Regions from separate parts of the Nocardia sp. NPDC055029 genome, predicted to be linked through region 2. Evidence: riboswitches for the same ligand, from Rfam matches in the RefSeq annotation. Region 2 holds a riboswitch; each other region holds the start of a gene.

Region 1 (4,280 bases), on a different contig from region 2:
CGCCTCAGACTGGATTCGGGCATCCAGAATCGTGACGTCGGTGTCATCGCCGCTCTGCCCGCGCTGACCGAGCTGGTGATCTTCAACGGTTTCAAGGCACACGACAACGAGGAGTGGCGCAGTGTGGTCGGTGCGCTGCGGACACGCGGCGTGGCGGTGCACGGCTGGTAAATCCCGGTGGGTGGTTTCGAGTGAGTCGCGCATGGCCGTGTAGTCGGGGGCAGCGAGAGCGGCCACGTCATCTGGCATCGGGACTGGCCGCCCGCCATGCCTGCCCCATGACCTCACCAGGCGACGGCAGCGGAGAGGTCCATGCCGAGAACGTCGAGCGGCGCGGGCGGACTGAGACGATCAGGGGACTTCGGTGATGCCGACGGTCGGGAAGAAGAAGCAGGAGCGGCCCGCGTTGTCGGTGGTGCCGAAGACGGCGGCCAGGACGGTGCCGTGGCCGGTGTCGACGGGGACCGCCCGCACTCCGCCGACGGGGATGGCGGTGAACAGGAAGTCGCGGATGGCGGTTTCGGCGAGGGGGCGCAGTTCGACGGGTACCTCGGGCGGGACCATCGCGCGGACGATGTCGGTGATCGAGCCCATCGAGGCCAGACCACCGCGGCCGGTGCTGATGTTGAGCCAGGCCACCTGCATGCCGGAGGTCTTGGTGGTGGCCGTGTCCGGCGACAGGCCGTAGGGCAGGAAGGTGAACATCGTCTGGCCGGACTTCACGGCGGTGAGGTCGAGGCCGGGGACCTGGACGGTATTCGCCGGCCACGGGCCAGGGACCGCACCCGCGACGGCGGGGATCAGGCCGAGGTCGTCACCGGCGCAGTTCGCGGCGACCGTCGGATACAGGAACGGCTGGACGCCGAGCGCTTCGAGGGTGTCGACGACGGTCTGATACGCGCCGAGCAGGTCGCCCGGAGCCGCCGTCTGCGCCGCCGGCGCATCCCTGGTTACCTCGGGCGCCGCCGCCGCGGTAGGCGCGGCCAGTAGCAGCGCGGCGGCACAGGCCGCCAGCGTGGTCAGTGTGGTGAAACGACGCGGCTCGGTCACGGCGCACTCCTCATGGACGCGAAGACATCCGACGCTACTCCCGTACCGGGCGTAATCCGCGCAGGTGAGATGGCACCGAGCCGTCGGCGCGTCGCACAGTGTGCCCGAGTACGCCCCGCGTTCCAAGCTCTGCGCTCACGCTGATCCTTACCGTTGTGAAGGATCCCGCCAGTGCCACATGCTGATTCGGTACCGGCCCCTGCGGCCGGTCACAACCATCCAGAGCGACCGAGAGACCCGGCTCGACGACGTCGCAGCAACCCGCCCGTTCCCCGGGTGTGGGTGCTTCCGCCGGGTTCGATGGAAGGAAGAAAGTGCACCCCGTGATCGGTCCCCATCATCGTCTCGCCGCTGTCGCCGGCGTTCTCGCCGTCGCCACCTCCGTGGTCGCGTGCGGTAGTGACAGCGCAGGCTCGGGTGGGCAGGCCGGTCCGCCCCAGCCCGGCGGCACGCTGCGCTACGGCCTGTCGCAGGCGCCGTCGTGCTCGGATCCGGCGCAGGCGGGCTCGAACCAGTCCATCTACGTCGCCCGTCAGATCGTCGACTCGCTCACCGATCAGGACCCGAAGACCGGCGCGATCACGCCGTGGCTGGCCACCAGCTGGGAGGTCAGCTCCGACGCGAAGGTGTTCACGTTCACGCTCGCCGACGGCGTCACCTTCAGCGACGGCACGCCGGTCACCGCGGACTCGGTGCGCGACACCTTCGACGCGATCGTGAAACTCGGTGGCGCGAAGGCGCCGCTCGGCACGAGCTACCTCACCAACTACGTCGGCACGACCGCGGTCGACAAGCTCACCGCCCGAGTGGAATTCAGCCAGCCCAACGCGCAGTTCCTGCAGGCCTCCTCCACACCGCAGCTCGGAATACTCGCCAAGGCGACCAATGCCAAACCGGCCGAGGCCAGGTGCGCAGGCGACAATATCGGCAGCGGGCCGTTCACCTACGCCGGCTACAAGCAGGACGTCTCGGTGACGCTGGCGAAGCGGGCCGGATACCACTGGGGATCGGCGGTATTCGGGCATCAGGGCGAGGCGTACCTGGACCGGATCGAGTTCACCGTCGTCCCCGAATCCGGGGTGCGCACCGGCAGTCTCGTCTCCGGTCAGCTCGACGCGATCAGTGACGCGCTGCCCCAGGACGCACCGCAGATCGAGGCCGTCGGCGGCCAGGTGCTGTCCACGTCCAACCCCGGCACGCCGTTCGGCCTGCACCCCAACGTGACTCGTGGCCCGCTGCGCGATCCGGCGGTGCGCCAGGCACTGCTGCCGGCGCTGGACCGCAAGCAGCTCGTCGACACCGTGCTCGGCCCGCAGTTCAAGGTCGCGACCTCGACGCTGGCCTCGGCGACACCCGCGTACGCGGATCTCTCGGCACAACTTCCCCACGACCCGGCCAAGGCGAAGTCGATTCTCGACCAGGCAGGCTGGGTTCCCGGCGCCGACGGCATCCGCGCGAAGAACGGTGAGCGCCTGAGCTTCTCGGTGACGTTCAGCCAGGTGTTCGCGGGCAACCAGGCGATCCTGGAGCTGGTGCAGCAGCAGCTTCGCCAGGTGGGCGTCGACCTGACACTCGACCTGGTGTCGCTGCCGGAGTGGACCGCCAAGATGAACTCCAAGGACTACGACGCCACCTACGGCAATTCCACCCGCGCCGACGGCGACATCCTGCGCACGCCCTTCTCGATCACCGGTCGCAACCTCAATGCCCGCGGACCGATCCCGGCGCTGGACGAGACCCTGGACAAGCAGCTGGCCGCCAATGATCCGGCCGCACGGGCGACGCTGATCAAGACCGCGCAGCAGCAGATCCTCGACAACGGCCTCTACATCCCCACCGTCGAGCTGTCCCAGGCGATCGGCGCGGCCGCGACCACCCAGGATCTGAAGTTCGAGGCCTCGGCCCGGCTGCAGTTCTTCGACACCTGGCTGAGCGGGCGCTGATCATGAGCCGATACGTGGGTTCCCGGGTGCTGCAGGCGCTCTGGGTGTTGTGGGCGGCGTTCACGATCTCCTTCGTCGTGCTCTACCTGCTGCCTGCGGATCCGGTGTCGATGGCCGCCGACGGCGGTGGGCCCGGCACCGTCGTCGACAAGGCGGCGATCGCGGAACTGCAGGCCCGCTACGGCCTGGACAAGCCGCTGTGGGAGCAGTATGTGACCGCGCTCGGCAATGCGGTCAGCGGTGACCTCGGGCGGTCCATCAGCACCGGTCAGCCCGTGACCGAAGCGCTCGGCGACGCCCTGCCCCCGACTCTCGGATTGGCGCTGCTAGCCCTGGTGTTCGCCGCGATCGGCGGCACCGCATTGGCGTTCGCCGCCACCTACACGCGGCGGCCGTGGCTGCGCAATACGCTCAGTGCCCTACCACCGCTGGCTGTTTCGGTGCCGACGTTCTGGACCGGTCTGATCCTGTTGCAGCTGTTCTCGTTTCGGCTGCACTGGTTTCCGGCCTTCGGCGGGACGGGACTGCGCGGCACCCTGCTGCCCGCGCTCACCCTGGCACTGCCGATCGGTGCGGTGATCGCCCAGGTACTCGCCGCCGGGCTGGAACAGACCTGGCGGCAGCCGTTCACCGAGGTCGCGCTCGCCAAGGGCGCCTCGCGGTGGTGGGTGCAGCGGCGCCACGTCGCCCGGTTGGCCAGCGTGCCCGCGTTCACCATCGCCGGTGTGCTGGTGGGCACCGTGCTGGCCGGGTCGGTGGTGGTGGAATCGGTGTTCGCCCGCGCCGGTGTCGGCAGGCTGACCCAGACCTCCGTGCTCAACCAGGACATCCCCGTCGTGCAGGGCGTGGTGCTGCTGTCGGCGCTGATCTTCGTCGTCGTGAATCTGACGGTCGATCTGCTGTATCCCCTGCTCGATCCACGGATCACCGGTAGCAGGTGGCAGCGCGCGAAGACGAACACCAGGCCCGGTGACAGCACCGAACTCCCGGACACGAAGGCCGATGTCGCCGCGAAGGCGGTGCACGGTGCCTGAGGTCATGCGGCCTCAGGACGCCGCCGGGACCACCATCGATACCGAAGGGAACGACCATGGTTGACCTCCTCGTGCGCCGTGGATCGGTCGCCGAAAGACCCGAAGTGGCAGACGACAGTACTGTCCGGGCCACCGAGATCGCACGGTGGGTTCGGGCCCATCTGGGCCTGCTGGTCGCGGTCGTGGTGCTCGCCGTCGCGATCGGATGGGCGGTGGCGCCGTCGGTCTTCGCCCCCGGCGACCCGCTGACCGG
Region 2 (4,280 bases):
AGTCCGCCCGTGATGCGCGCGAAGGAAAGTTCGTAGCACAGAGCTCGGCGGGTGGGCACTTCGACGAGTAGCCCGCCGCAATGAGCGGGACGGCGCTCTATTCGCAGGCCACGCCGTCGTTGTCGCGGTCGAGATCTGAGCGGTAGCCGGGTTCGCCGCGGTGAAGAGGGGCTGCGCCGGCTGCGCGGGCGGCGGCGCAGTTCCTGTAATAGGCGCTGGGGGCGGGCGGCGCATCCGGTTCGGGGACCGCCTCGATACGCGGTGCTGGTACCGGCACTGTCGTCGTCGGTGCAGGGGCGACCACCGGCGGTGGAGGTGGCAGTTCGACCGTAGTCGTCGGGGCGATCGGGGCCGCCGGGATGTCGACGGTGGTGGTCGCCAGGGGCACGACGGTGGTTGTCGTAGCGGTAGGCGGCGGGGTTGTTGTCGTCGAAGTGATTGTAGTTGTGGATGTTTCGGCGATGCGGGTAGTCGAGGTAGCCGAGCTACGCACCTCGGGCGCAGACTCGTCCTCAGCAAGACCGCCGATCGCGGCTAGACCAAGCACTCCGACAACTCCGATCCCGGCCACCACGGGCCAGCGGCGCTTCTTGTCCTGTGGCCTGGGCGGACGAGCCCACGGATCAGGCGGCTGATTCGGTCGAGTCACTATTTCCCCTAAGGTGTCTGAGCACTTCTGCGGGGCTTCATCGCGACTGGCCAGAGGCCCGTTACCCAGTTCTGCGGCGCGTCAAACATTCTCGAGGACGGCGTGCCGAAGCGGGCGGGCCGTTGGGCCCGCCGCGACGGTGGCTCGGTTCAGCCGATGAGGCAGGGGGCGGCGCCTGCGGGGGAATCGGCGGTGAGGGGGCGGGTTTCGGGGGGGGGGTTCCAGAGGCCTTCGGTGGTGGCGTAGGTCCAGGTCGGGCCGGATTCGGTGAGGGTGGCGATGGCCGTGATCAGGCGGTCTACGTCGGTGGCGGTGGTGCCGAGGCCGATGCTGGCGCGGAGGGCGGCGTCGAGGCCGAGGCGGGTGAGGAGGGGGTGGGCGCAGAAGCGGCCGTCGCGGATGCCGATGGCGTGTTCGGCGGAGAGGTAGGCGGCGACCTGGCCGGGGGCGTAGCCGGCGACGGTGAAGGCGACGATGCCGACGCAGTCGGGGCTGTCGGACCAGATGCGGACGATGTCGACGCCGGGAATCGCGGCCAAACCGTCGCGCAGACGGTCGGCCAAAAAGCGTTCGCCGGCAACGAGTTCGGTGGGATCGATGGCGGCCAGCGCGTCACAGGCGGCGGCGATGGCGGCCGCGCCGAGCACGTTCGGCGAGCCCGCCTCGTGCCGCTGCGGTGCCGCGGCCCACTCGACCTGTTCCACACCGACTTCGCGCACCGCGCCACCACCGGCCAGGTACGGCTCGCCCGCGTCGAGCCAGTCCCGCCTGCCGACCAGCACACCGGCGCCGAACGGCGCGTACAGCTTGTGCCCGGAGAAGGCGAGATAGTCGATCCCGTTCTCACGCAGCGAAATCCGGCGATGCGGGGCCAACTGCGCCGCGTCGACGAGAATCCGCGCGCCGCACAGGTGGGCGATGGTGGCCAGCCGCTCCAGCGGCAGCACCTCACCGGTGACATTGGACGCCCCGGTCACCGCGAGCAATGCGGCGGGCTTGCTGCACAATTCGGCGACGACCCGCCGGATCGTCTCCTCGACGGTGTCGGCGGCCTGCACGACCCGACGACCGTGCGCGGTCCACGGCAGGAAGTTCGCGTGATGCTCGATATCGAGCACGACGGTCTCCCCGGGCACGCAGCCTGCCAGCAGGTTCAGCGAATCGGTGGTGTTGCGGGTGAACACGACGACCTGGTCGTCACACGCGTCGACGAACCGGGCGACGGCGCCACGCGAGGCCTCGTAGCACTCGGTGGAGATCCGCGAGGCGTAGCCCGCGCCGCGGTGCACGCTGGCGTAGTACGGCAGCAGCTGCGAGATCCGGTCGGTGACCTGCCGCAACGCGGGCGCGCTCGCCGCGTAGTCGAAGTTGGCGTAGGTGCTTGTGCCGCCCTGCACGAGCGGAACCTGCAGGTCGGCGCCGGACACGGCGGCCAGGGCACAGGTGGGGTCGATTACTGCGGTCATGACGAAATCCCGTCGGCTCAGGGACTCGTTCCCGAAAAGGGTGCTGCGAGTCCGCGCTTGCCGCGCCCACTGCGGACGGCGGCCTGGTCGTCACCCGGAGCACCCCACCGCGGAGGAGGGTTGCCGACCAGCTAGCCGGGGCTTGTCGCTGGTACTCGTGACCTGTTGACGAGAGTGACAGACGATCCAGGGAGCTGTCAACCACCACCATCGGCACGCCCGAACCGACAGGAATCGCCGACGCCGGGTCGCCACGCAACTAGCATCCGACGAAGGCGACGGCTACGCCGACGACTCGGCAGATCAACGTGGCGCTGCGGGTGGGTTCTGATGTCAAACCGGTACACAAGGGGTGAACTTTGCCCGCGATGGACGCCGTACGATCGAGTGAACCGAAATCAGTCCATGCCTTCGATCGGAAGAACACCATGTCACACGCCCTGAGCTCCACACCGGCGGACGTGAACGCCGATCTAGCAGACGAATTCGTCCACCTTGCTCGGTTGGCGATGGCAGGCCGCGAACAGGACGTCACGATGTTCGTCCGCCGCGCCGCGCGCCGGCATCGCACCGACTGCCCCGAGCTCGCCGAGGCCCTGATCGGACTGCTCAGGCAGAACCCGACGCGGGCCAATCCGCTACGCGCCGAACTCGATACGCCGATCCCCGTCGACGGCGACAGCCGCCTGCCGCTGCTGCGGGTCGTGCCGCCCGGCGCCACCGCGGAGGTGCCGATCCTGCCCGCCGAGACCTACCGGGTGCTCACCCAGATCGTCGACGAACGCAAGCAGGCCGACCGTCTCGCCGCCGCCGACCTCACCCCGGCGCGCAGCCTGCTCTTCGTCGGTCCGCCCGGCGTCGGAAAGACCATGGCCGCGGCCTGGCTCGCCCATCAGCTGGAGTTGCCGCTGGTGGTGCTCGACCTGGCCACGATCATGAGCAGCCTGCTCGGCAAGACCGGCACCAACCTGCGCCACGCCATCGACTACGCCAAGCAACGACCCTGCGTGCTGCTGCTCGACGAACTCGACGCGATCGCCAAGCGCCGCGACGACGACCGCGATGTGGGCGAACTCAAACGCCTGGTCACGGTGCTGCTGCAGCAGATCGACGACTGGCCGTCGGGCGCCGGTCTGGTGATCGGCGCGACCAACCACGCCGAGCTCCTCGACCCGGCCGTGTGGCGGCGCTTCGACGTCACCGTCTGCTTCGAGCTGCCGGAGACGACGCAGCGCGGTGAGGCGATCCGCCGCTTCGCCGGCCAACCGCTACCCGATGCCGCCGTTGACGCCGTCGCCATCGCGTCGAAAGGCTTGTCGTTCAACGATATCGAGCGCACGATGCTGCGGTTGCGGCGTCGTTGCGTGCTCGATGACCAGCCGCTGCCGGACTTGATGGCCGAGCATTCCGCGCGTCTGGTAGCTGAACTTTCGCGGACCGATCGGTTACAGCTGGCACAGACCCTGGTCGGCATGTCAGGCTTGTCTCAGCGCCAGATCAGCGCGCTGACGGGGGTGTCGCGCGATACCCTCCGTGGCTTCACGCACCGACGGCAATAACGTGCTCGCTGGGGGGATTTCGGGTGGCCGGACCGCGATTTCTGATCGGCTTCGGTGAGCGGCTGACCGCGCCGATCGTCCCCGGCAGAGGCGGTGATTCGCCGCAGCCGCCGTATACGGTCGCGCAGGCGCGGGTCCGGCTCGCGCCGATGGTGCGCGCGGCGAGCGAGAGCGCGGTGGCGCTGCCCAGGGTCGCTTGCCCGGACGACGAGACCGTCACCGCGGTCACTCTGCATCCGCAGTATGTGTCCACAAGCGGTTATCCCACCAGGCTTCTCGCGTCGATGGAGTTCGACCCGCTGGGCAGCAGGCCGGTGACGGTCGTGCCGGACGGCCATGCGCCGCGAGCCAGCACGCTGCTGTTCCTCGCGACGACCCGCGCCAACCTGCGGCTGCTCGCCACTCGCATCTGCGCCGAGACTCCGTTGCGCGCCGCCGAACACGGCATCGTCAGCTTGGCCGAGTTCCGCCTCAACTCCTCCACCGACCGGCTGAGACTGACTGCCGCCCAGCCGGATTCGGAGACCGTGGCCGAGCTGGTCCTGCACTCCGGCCGTGACATCGCCCTGCAGGGCCTGCTCGACTACTCCCGCGATCTGGATCTCG
Region 3 (4,280 bases), on a different contig from region 2:
GGGTGTTCTGGTAGTAGAAGCTCAGGAACAGGAACATCGCGAACATGGCGATCGGGATGAACAGCGCGGCCAGCAGCGCGCCACCCCGGTTGACCTCCCCCGGAATGCGCAGCGGCAGCAGCGGATTCGCCGAGCGCGCCTCGATGACGACGAAGGCGATCAGCAGCGCGGCGCCCGCCCCGAGCAGGACGAGGGTGCTCGCGGCCAGCCAGCCGTGTTCGGCGGCGCGGCTGAATCCGTAGACGATCGACACCAGCCCGAGCGTCACGGTGACGGCGCCGGGCAGGTCGTAACCGCCGACCCGCGGCACCGGCACATCGCGCACGATGACCGCCAGCGCGCCGAGCAGCGCGACGATCGCGACCGGCGTGTTCATCAGCAGGGTCCAGCGCCACGACACGTACTCGGTGAGCGCGCCACCGACGATCAACCCGAACGCGACACCGCCCGCCGAGATACCGGCGAACACCGCGAACGCGCGCGCCCGCTCCTTGACGTCGGTGAACGTCACCGACAACAGCGACAGTGCCGATGGCGCGAGCAACGCCGCGAACGCGCCCTGCAAGCCGCGCCCGAGGAACAGCTGCAACCCGTCCTGGGCGAGCCCGGCCAGCGCCGACGCGGCGGCGAACCCGACCAGGCCGATCAGGAAGATGCGCCTGCGGCCGAGGTAGTCGGCCATCCGCCCGCCCAGCAACAGCAGGCCGCCGAAGATCAGGGTGTAGGCGGTGAGCGCCCACTGTTTGTCGCCCTCGCTGATGCCGAGGTCTTTCTGGGCGAACGGGAGCGCGATCGTGACGACGGTGGCGTCGAGGATCACCATCAACTGTGCGGAGGCGAGGACAGCCAGCGCCCACCATCGCGTCGAATTCTGTTGTGTATCAGTTGGTTTCGCGTCTATCTCGATGCCGGTCACCACGGACTCCTAGTCACTCGAAGGCTGGCCTAATCCTGGCACCACGAGACAATTGGCGTCAAGAGCAAAATGTCTGACTGCGCCATTTGACGGGAAGGGACAGACAAATCAGGCAGGACGGTAATCTGGAGGGATGCTGGACTCGACCACTCCGATCGGCGCGGACCGGGCGACCGAACCGGCAGGCCCCACCGCGGCCGACCGCGTGCCTGCGGGCCTGCGTGAACGCAAGAAGCTCCAGACCAAGGCGGCGATCATCGAGGTCGGGCTGCGACTGTGTGAAACACAGGGCTTCGACGCGACGACGGTCGAGCAGATCGCCGCGGGCGCCGATGTCTCCCCGCGCACGGTCAACCGCTACTTCCCGCTCAAGGAAGACATCGTGCTCGCGCCGATCGACGAGTTCGGCGGCACCGTCGCCGTCGCACTCGCCGGGCAACCGCGCACCGGCAACGAACTCAAGGCGCTGTGTGACGCCTACCTGCAGGTCGTCGATACCGAGGCCGAGGCCGACGGCATCCGGTTCCTGCGCCAGTTCCAGCAGATGCAGCGGATCATGCGGACCAGCCAGGCCGTGAACGCGCGCGCCCTCGAATACGCGGAGAAGAAGAACGTCTCGGTCTGCGCGCAACTCGCCGAGCGGATGGCGACCACGCCGGACGACTTCTCGGTCCGGGTGGTGGCCGGCACCTGGCAGATGTTGTGCCACCTCTCGCTCGCCGCCATCGAGGACGAGCTGCTCGGCTCGACGCCGGAAGCCGCCGCCGGGGTGACCAAGGCCGCCATCCTGCGCGCCTACCACGAGCTTCGCCGCGTCTGCGGTGCGCACGCCGACGGCGACACGCCAGAGGTCGGCACACCGTCGGCGGAGTGATCCAGGCGACGAAACCGGGGGAAGTTTCCGCGCTGACACGATGGCCGGTTAACATGACGGCAAGGTCATGAGTACCAGCGCCAAGCCCCGGCTCGCTGGTCGGCAACCCTCCAGCTGCGGTGGGGTGCTCCGGGTGATGACCGGGCTCTCGAAGGTCGAGAGCAAGCGCGCATTGCAGGAGGCCCCCATGTGTTGTTGTCCGTCGATCCGACCCAGCTGACGCGAGACACCGGCAAACAATCCTGGAGCAATTCATGACCGACTCTGCCCTGCCCGAGAACTGGTCCTTCGAGACCAAGCAGATCCACGCGGGCCAGGCCCCCGACGCGAGCACCAACGCGCGGGCACTGCCGATCTACCAGACCACCTCCTACACCTTCCGCGACACCGACCACGCCGCCGCGCTGTTCGGTCTCGCCGAACCGGGCAACATCTACACCCGGATCATGAACCCCACCCAGGACGCGGTCGAGCAGCGCATCGCCGCGCTCGAGGGTGGCGTCGCGGCGCTGCTGCTGGCCTCCGGCCAGGCCGCCGAGACCTACGCGATCCTGAACCTGGCCAGCGCCGGTGACCACATCGTGTCGAGCCCGCACCTCTACGGCGGCACGTACAACCTGTTCCACTACTCGCTGCCCAAGCTCGGCATCGAGGTCTCCTTCGTCGAGGATCCCGACGACCTGGCGCAGTGGCAGGCCGCCATCCGGCCCAACACCAAGGCCTTCTACGGCGAGACCATCGCCAACCCGAGCAGCGCGGTGTTCGACATCCCCGGCATCGCCGAGGTGGCGCACAAGGCCGGTATCCCGCTGATCGTCGACAACACCGTCGCGACCCCGTACCTGATCCAGCCGCTGGCCAACGGCGCCGACATCGTCGTGCACTCGGCCACGAAGTACCTGGGCGGGCACGGCGCCGCGGTCGCGGGCGCGATCGTCGACGGCGGCACCTTCGACTGGACCGTGCGCGACGCCGACGGCAACGCGCGCTTCCCCGGTTTCACCGAGCCCGATCCCAGCTACCACGGCGCGGTGTTCGCCGACCTTGGCGCGCCCGCCTTCGCGCTGAAGGCCCGCGTGCAGCTGCTGCGCGATCTGGGTGCCGCGGTGTCGCCGTTCAACGCGTTCCTCATCGCCCAGGGCATCGAAACGCTGAGCCTGCGGGTCGAACGGCACGTGTCCAACGCCGAGGCCGTGGCGAAGTTCGTCGCCGAGCAGCCGGGCGTCGAGGCCGTGTACTATGCGGGGCTCGAGACCTCGCCCTGGTACGCGCGGGCCAAGCAGCTCGCACCCAAGGGCGCGGGCGCGATCGTCGCGTTCGAGCTGCGCGGCGGTGTCGACGCGGGCAAGAAGTTCGTGGACGCGTTAAGCCTGCACAGCCATGTCGCTAACATCGGTGATGTGCGTTCTCTCGTGATTCACCCGGCATCGACCACGCACTCGCAGTTGACGCCCGAAGAGCAACTGGCCTCCGGCGTCACTCCGGGGCTGGTCCGGCTCGCCGTCGGCATCGAGGGAATCGACGACATCCTGGCCGATCTGCGCGCAGGTTTCGCGGCGGCGACGACGTGACTGTGAGCACCGAATCGCCGATCGCCCGTCCCGCAACCGGTGTGGCCCTGCTGCCACCGCCGGACGGGCGACTCGGCGTGGTCGCCATCGGGGACGTGGCGCTGGAGAACGGCGCCGTGCTCCCCGATGTGCGGCTGGCGGTGCAACGCTGGGGCGAGCTCTCGCCCACGCTCGACAATGTGGTGCTCGTCGAACACGCGCTGACCGGTGACTCGCATGTCATCGCCAGCGCGGACAACGCGCAGCCCGGCTGGTGGGAGGGCATGGTCGGGCCCGGCGCGCCGATCGACACCGACGAATGGTGTGTGATCGCGACCAACGTGCTCGGCGGCTGCAAAGGCAGCACCGGCCCGTCCTCGCTCGCGCCCGACGGCACGCCGTGGGGCTCGCGCTTTCCCGATCTGACCATCCGTGACCAGGTGACCGCGGAGGCGCAGCTGCTCGAGCTGCTCGGGATCGAGCGGCTGGGCGCCGTCGTCGGCGGGTCGATGGGCGGCATGCGAGTGCTGGAGTGGGTCGTCGGGCAGCCCGAGCGGGTCGCGGCCGCGCTCGTGCTGGCCGTCGGCGCCCGCGCCACCGCCGATCAGATCGGCACCCAGACCACCCAGATGGCCGTCATCACCGCCGATCCGGATTGGCAGGGCGGGGACTATCACGGCACCGGCCGCGCCCCGATGACCGGCATGGGCCTGGCCCGGCGCATCGCGCACCTGACCTACCGCACCGACGGCGAGCTCGACCACCGCTTCACCAATCGGCCCCAGGGCGACGAGGATCCGTGGACGGGCGGCCGCTACGCGGTGCAGAGCTACCTCGAGCACCAGGCCGAGAAGCTCTGTCAGCGATTCGATCCGGCCACCTATGTACTGCTCAGCGAGGCCATGAACCGGCACGACGTGGGTCGCGGCCGTGGCGGGAT
Region 4 (4,280 bases), on a different contig from region 2:
ACGACTATCCCGCCGCGATCACCGCGTGTGTCGAGGCTGGTGGGGATGCGGACACCACCGCGGCGATAGTCGGCGGAATCGTGGCCGCGCGCACGGGAATCGGGACGCCGGGCGGTGTGCCGGAGGAATGGCTGGCAGCGCGGGAAGCGCTGCCGGCCTGGGTGACAGAGCGAGGGTGAGGGCGCCGGGGCCGACGCGTTCGGTCAGGGGCGGGTGTGGAACTCCTCGAAGGTCGGGGTGGGGAGTTTGAGCTGGGCGTGGATGTCGCCGCCGAGGCCGAAGTGGCCGATCGCGCCGCCGTAGTTCTGCTGATAGCTCTGCCAGAGGACGACCACGCTGATGATGCGGTTCGCGCCGGGGGTAGTCGGGTCGGGGAACGGGTTGGGGAGGGTGGCCCGGTAGGTGGCGGTGCCATCGGCGGCCGTGATGAAGACATTGGGGACACCGAGTGGGCCGGGGCGGGTGGGTGCGGCCGGATTCAGGTCGCCCGAGCGCAGGGACATGATCGTGTAGAGCGAATCGGGGATCAATCCACTGAGCTCGAAACGGAATTCGCCGTGCCGTTCGTCGTCGCTGACGGAGACCTCTACCGTGCCACGTGCTTCCAGCCAGCGGCCGAGCGTGACCGGCTCGGTGAGTTTGCGACCGTCCTCGGGGCGCAGATCAGGGATCGGCACCTCATGGAAGGGGTAGCTGGGTCGCACCACCTCCCCTGCGTTCGGGAGCTGGTCGGGAGCGAAGACCATCGGGTAGTTGTGCGCGGGCAGTGGCAACGGAAGCGTGTGCAGAACCAGATTCGCGTCGTCCGCTGAAAGCTGCTCGGGCAGTTCACGAATCACCCGGTACGGCAGGTTCTCGCCGAACGCGGGCAGTGGGGTGTCGGCCGCGACGACGGCACGTCCCCATCGACGCGTCACCGTGCCGTCTGGGCCCGCTTCGTTGAGGAAACCGACGACGAGGAAATTGCCATCGGCGTCCACGATTTCACTGGGCGGATACAGCGGGCCCTGCGTGGTCGGCGTCAGATCGTAGAGCCGTTTCACCATGCGGACAACACCTTTCGATCGTCGGCGAGTTCGATGCCGTTCACGTCGCCGACCCGGTCACCGAGCCTGCGCCACGCCGCGGTCGCGGCGGCAAGCAGGTGCGGGTCGTCGCCGCGGTGGAAGGGATGCGCGACGATCCACAGAAACGGCAGGTCCGTGCTGTGATCGCCGTAACCCCAGGTGTCGTCGGGGCTGATGCCGTGTTCGCGGAGGTAGGCCACCACCGCTTCGCCTTTGGCCTCGCCGATCATCGGGCGGTGCACCTCGCCGGTCAGCACGCCGTGTTCGTCGAGCACCGGTTCGGTGGCGATGATGTGATCGGCGCCTACCGCGCCGGCCACCGGGGCGATCGCCGGCGCGAACGACCCGGAGAGCAGCACCGTGCGCACACCCGAATCATGATGTGCGCGCAGAGCTTCCAGGGTGTCGAGATAGAACGGCGAACCGTCGGCGGCGAAGGCGCCGAACCAGCGCTTCCCCGATTCCGCGAGCGCGGCGTACTCGACTCCGCGATAGACCCGGTAGTAGTGGCGGTTGATCTCCTCGCGCGGGGTTCCTGCCGCCGCGCGCTCCTTGATCTCGCCGGTGATGCGCGCGTACTCGCCGCCGTCGTCACCGTTCTCGGCGAGCCAGTGCCGCAGGAACGCGAACATGCTCTTGACGGTGATCAGCGTTTCGTCGACATCGAAGAACGCCGCGCCGGCGCCTACTCGCCGCTCGCTCATGCCGACTCCGCCAGGTGCGCGGTGACAGCCTTGGCCGCCTTGGCCCGCTCGATCTGCGCGATGCGCTCGTTGGGCAGCGCGGTGAACTCGACGCGCGAGTCGGCCACGGTCTTGCCGAATTGGCGCACCTCGGTCTCGATGACGAACTGCAGCTTGCCAGGGTCGTCCACCGAGACCGGTGTGAGCCGGGCGTGCAGGGTCGCGGGCAGCGGGAACAGGAACGAGGTGAACCGCAGGTCCACGTTGTTCCACACGATGTAGAAGTGCTCCTGCGGCCTGCGCACGCCGTACTCGAGTTCGAACGCGGCCAGGAACAGCTGGCGCACCGCCTCGATCACCACGATGCCCTGCACGTGCTCGCCGGTCTGATGGTCGAGCAGCAGTTCGTTGTCGCTGTCGAGGCGCAGATCGGCGCGGAAGAGGTTCTCGGCTTCCCTGGTCAGCCCGGCCAGCAGCACATTGGAGTGCTGGTACTTGTGCACGTGATGGCGGCGGGCGGGCTCGGCGATCTCCCCGACCACCCGCAACCCGGCCCCCGCGGTCTGCGCGACATGGTCGAGGTAGTCGAGATCGTGCCGGGTGATGCCCTGCCCCAAGTGCACCGTCAACTCCCGATCGGCCAGGCGGCCGCTACGCAACAGGGCGACGAGGCCCGACACGGTGTGCACCCGGTCGTCCGCGGAGATACCGAGAAACCGGTCGGCCACCACGACGAACGTGGTCGCCACCGTTTCCGGGGCACGGGTGGTGGAGTCGAGTTGGACAACAGACATGGATGAACCCTTCAGAAGGACGCTTATGGCGGGTGGGAACTCCCCCGCCATCCGGTCGTCACCCGGAGCACCCCGCCGCCGATGGAGGGTTGCCGCCCAGCAAGCCGGGGCTCGAAGCTGGAACTCGTGACCGTCGAACGAAAATTATTCGGCCGCAAACCTTTTGAACAGTGTTGCGACCACGCTGCGAAAAATCCGACCACAGGCGGAAGATCCCCTGGTCGACGATGCCTATGCTGTGCGTGACAGTCCGTCACACCCATCCCGGAGGCACCGTTGCCGAACAATCTCGAAGCCAGCATCGACATCGCCGCAGCGCCGGAGAAGGTGTGGTCGATCCTGGCCGACCTGCGCCGCATGCCCGAGCTCAGCCCGACCACGCTGAAGATGATCGCCGTCGGTGGGGTCCGCGACGGCGCCTACACCGTCAATCTGAACAAGGTCGGCTGGAAGGTGTACCCGACCACTTCGCGCATCGTGAGCTACGAGCCCAACAAGTCCATCGCGTTCCGGATGAACGAGAACCGCACGGTGTGGCGCTACGAGCTCGAACCGACCGCTACCGGCACCCGCGTTGTCGAGACCCGCACCGTCGACCCCGTCAAGGGCGTGCCCGCGTGGCTGCGCGGGACGATCAAGGTCGCCCTCGGCGGCGAGGAGAAGTTCGAGGCCGACCTGGTCGCGGGCATGCACGAAACCCTCAGCAAGGTCAAGGCTGTCGCGGAGCGCTGACCCGCACACACCTCGAGAGCCCGCCGGATCTTCCGGCGGGCTCTCGTCGTTTCGGGGTCACGGCAGGTCTTGCCTGATCTCCTCCAGAGCCTCCGCCGTGCGCGTGAGCAGAGCCGTCACCGTCGCGAGCTCCTCGGCGGTGAACCGGGCCGCGAGGTCACGCTCCACCGCGACCGCGTTCACGTCCCCCGCGGCGGTCACCTCCCGGCCTGCCTCGGTCAGCCGGGTCTCCAGCACGTTCTTGTGCCACTCGTGCGGCGTGCGCTCGACCAGGCCACGGTCCTGGAGGTTGGTCAGGACGGTGTTCATGGTCGGCGGCGTCACCCCCGCCAGTCTGGCCAGCGCCGCGGCGGAGATGCCGGGGTTCTCCGCGAGGTGCAGCAGGGCGCTGTACTGCGGGACCGTCAGCCCGGCCGGCTTCAGCGCGGCGGTCTTCGCCGCGATCAGGGCCTGCTCGGCGCGCTTGATATACGTGCCGAGCCTCTCGGCGGCGGGCATGGACGTCATGCGTGCATGGTATCCGCCCGTCATCACGTAATGCCCTTGACGATCATTAGAACTCTAATCTACATTTCTGCCCATTGCTTGATGTTTGGCATTACATCACTGAGAGGCTTCATCATGATCAGGTCCAGCGCCACCATCGCCCTGGCCGTCGCCTGTCTGTCCGCGACGGCGTGCGGAACCGACTCCGCGCCCACGTTGCGCACCGCCTTCGAGCTGCCCGGCAACGCTGTGTATCCCGAGGGCATTGCGCTTGATGCCCGCTCCGGTGACAGCTATATCGGCTCGTTCGCCGACGGCACGGTCTATCGGGCGGCCGCGGGAGCCAAGCGCGCGGAAGTGTTCCTGCCCGCCGGCGCGGACGGCCGTAAGACCACCAACGGCGTGCGGGTCGACCGGGACGGCAGGCTGTGGGTGATCGATTCGGGTGTGGGAGTCGCGGTGTACGACATCGGCTCCCGCGCGCTGCTGGCCCGGTTCGAGGTGGCGGGCGCCGCTCC

The links. Region 2 has a riboswitch for S-adenosylmethionine ahead of ACWF9G_RS28445 (aminotransferase class V-fold PLP-dependent enzyme). Riboswitches for the same ligand answer to the same signal wherever they lie in the genome.
Region 1: it holds a riboswitch for S-adenosylmethionine, as region 2 does, so the genes downstream of both, ACWF9G_RS21045 (ABC transporter substrate-binding protein) here and ACWF9G_RS28445 (aminotransferase class V-fold PLP-dependent enzyme) in region 2, are expected to answer to the same signal.
Region 3: it holds a riboswitch for S-adenosylmethionine, as region 2 does, so the genes downstream of both, ACWF9G_RS01480 (bifunctional o-acetylhomoserine/o-acetylserine sulfhydrylase) here and ACWF9G_RS28445 (aminotransferase class V-fold PLP-dependent enzyme) in region 2, are expected to answer to the same signal.
Region 4: it holds a riboswitch for S-adenosylmethionine, as region 2 does, so the genes downstream of both, ACWF9G_RS05105 (AfsA-related hotdog domain-containing protein) here and ACWF9G_RS28445 (aminotransferase class V-fold PLP-dependent enzyme) in region 2, are expected to answer to the same signal.

What each region holds. Positions count from the first base shown of each region.
Region 1 covers NZ_JBSGVQ010000024.1:96,799-101,078, reverse strand. The annotation lists gene ACWF9G_RS21055 (DUF6892 domain-containing protein) at 1-171, shown strand, start outside; gene ACWF9G_RS21050 (hypothetical protein) at 352-1,050, opposite strand; SAM riboswitch class I at 1,263-1,357, shown strand; gene ACWF9G_RS21045 (ABC transporter substrate-binding protein) at 1,374-2,993, shown strand; gene ACWF9G_RS21040 (ABC transporter permease) at 2,996-4,027, shown strand; gene ACWF9G_RS21035 (ABC transporter permease) at 4,084-4,280, shown strand, end outside.
Region 2 covers NZ_JBSGVQ010000042.1:1,571-5,850, forward strand. The annotation lists gene ACWF9G_RS28435 (hypothetical protein) at 1-71, shown strand, start outside; gene ACWF9G_RS28440 (excalibur calcium-binding domain-containing protein) at 98-649, opposite strand; gene ACWF9G_RS28445 (aminotransferase class V-fold PLP-dependent enzyme) at 799-2,115, opposite strand; SAM riboswitch class IV at 2,164-2,278, opposite strand; gene ACWF9G_RS28450 (AAA family ATPase) at 2,544-3,674, shown strand; gene ACWF9G_RS28455 (S8 family peptidase) at 3,698-4,280, shown strand, end outside.
Region 3 covers NZ_JBSGVQ010000001.1:383,694-387,973, reverse strand. The annotation lists gene ACWF9G_RS01490 (MFS transporter) at 1-916, opposite strand, end outside; gene ACWF9G_RS01485 (TetR family transcriptional regulator) at 1,050-1,790, shown strand; SAM riboswitch class IV at 1,854-1,964, shown strand; gene ACWF9G_RS01480 (bifunctional o-acetylhomoserine/o-acetylserine sulfhydrylase) at 2,045-3,361, shown strand; gene metX (homoserine O-acetyltransferase MetX) at 3,358-4,280, shown strand, end outside.
Region 4 covers NZ_JBSGVQ010000004.1:70,626-74,905, reverse strand. The annotation lists gene ACWF9G_RS05120 (ADP-ribosylglycohydrolase family protein) at 1-179, shown strand, start outside; gene ACWF9G_RS05115 (hypothetical protein) at 204-1,046, opposite strand; gene ACWF9G_RS05110 (HAD family hydrolase) at 1,040-1,771, opposite strand; gene ACWF9G_RS05105 (AfsA-related hotdog domain-containing protein) at 1,768-2,544, opposite strand; SAM riboswitch class IV at 2,559-2,676, opposite strand; gene ACWF9G_RS05100 (SRPBCC family protein) at 2,821-3,276, shown strand; gene ACWF9G_RS05095 (MarR family winged helix-turn-helix transcriptional regulator) at 3,334-3,783, opposite strand; gene ACWF9G_RS05090 (SMP-30/gluconolactonase/LRE family protein) at 3,898-4,280, shown strand, end outside.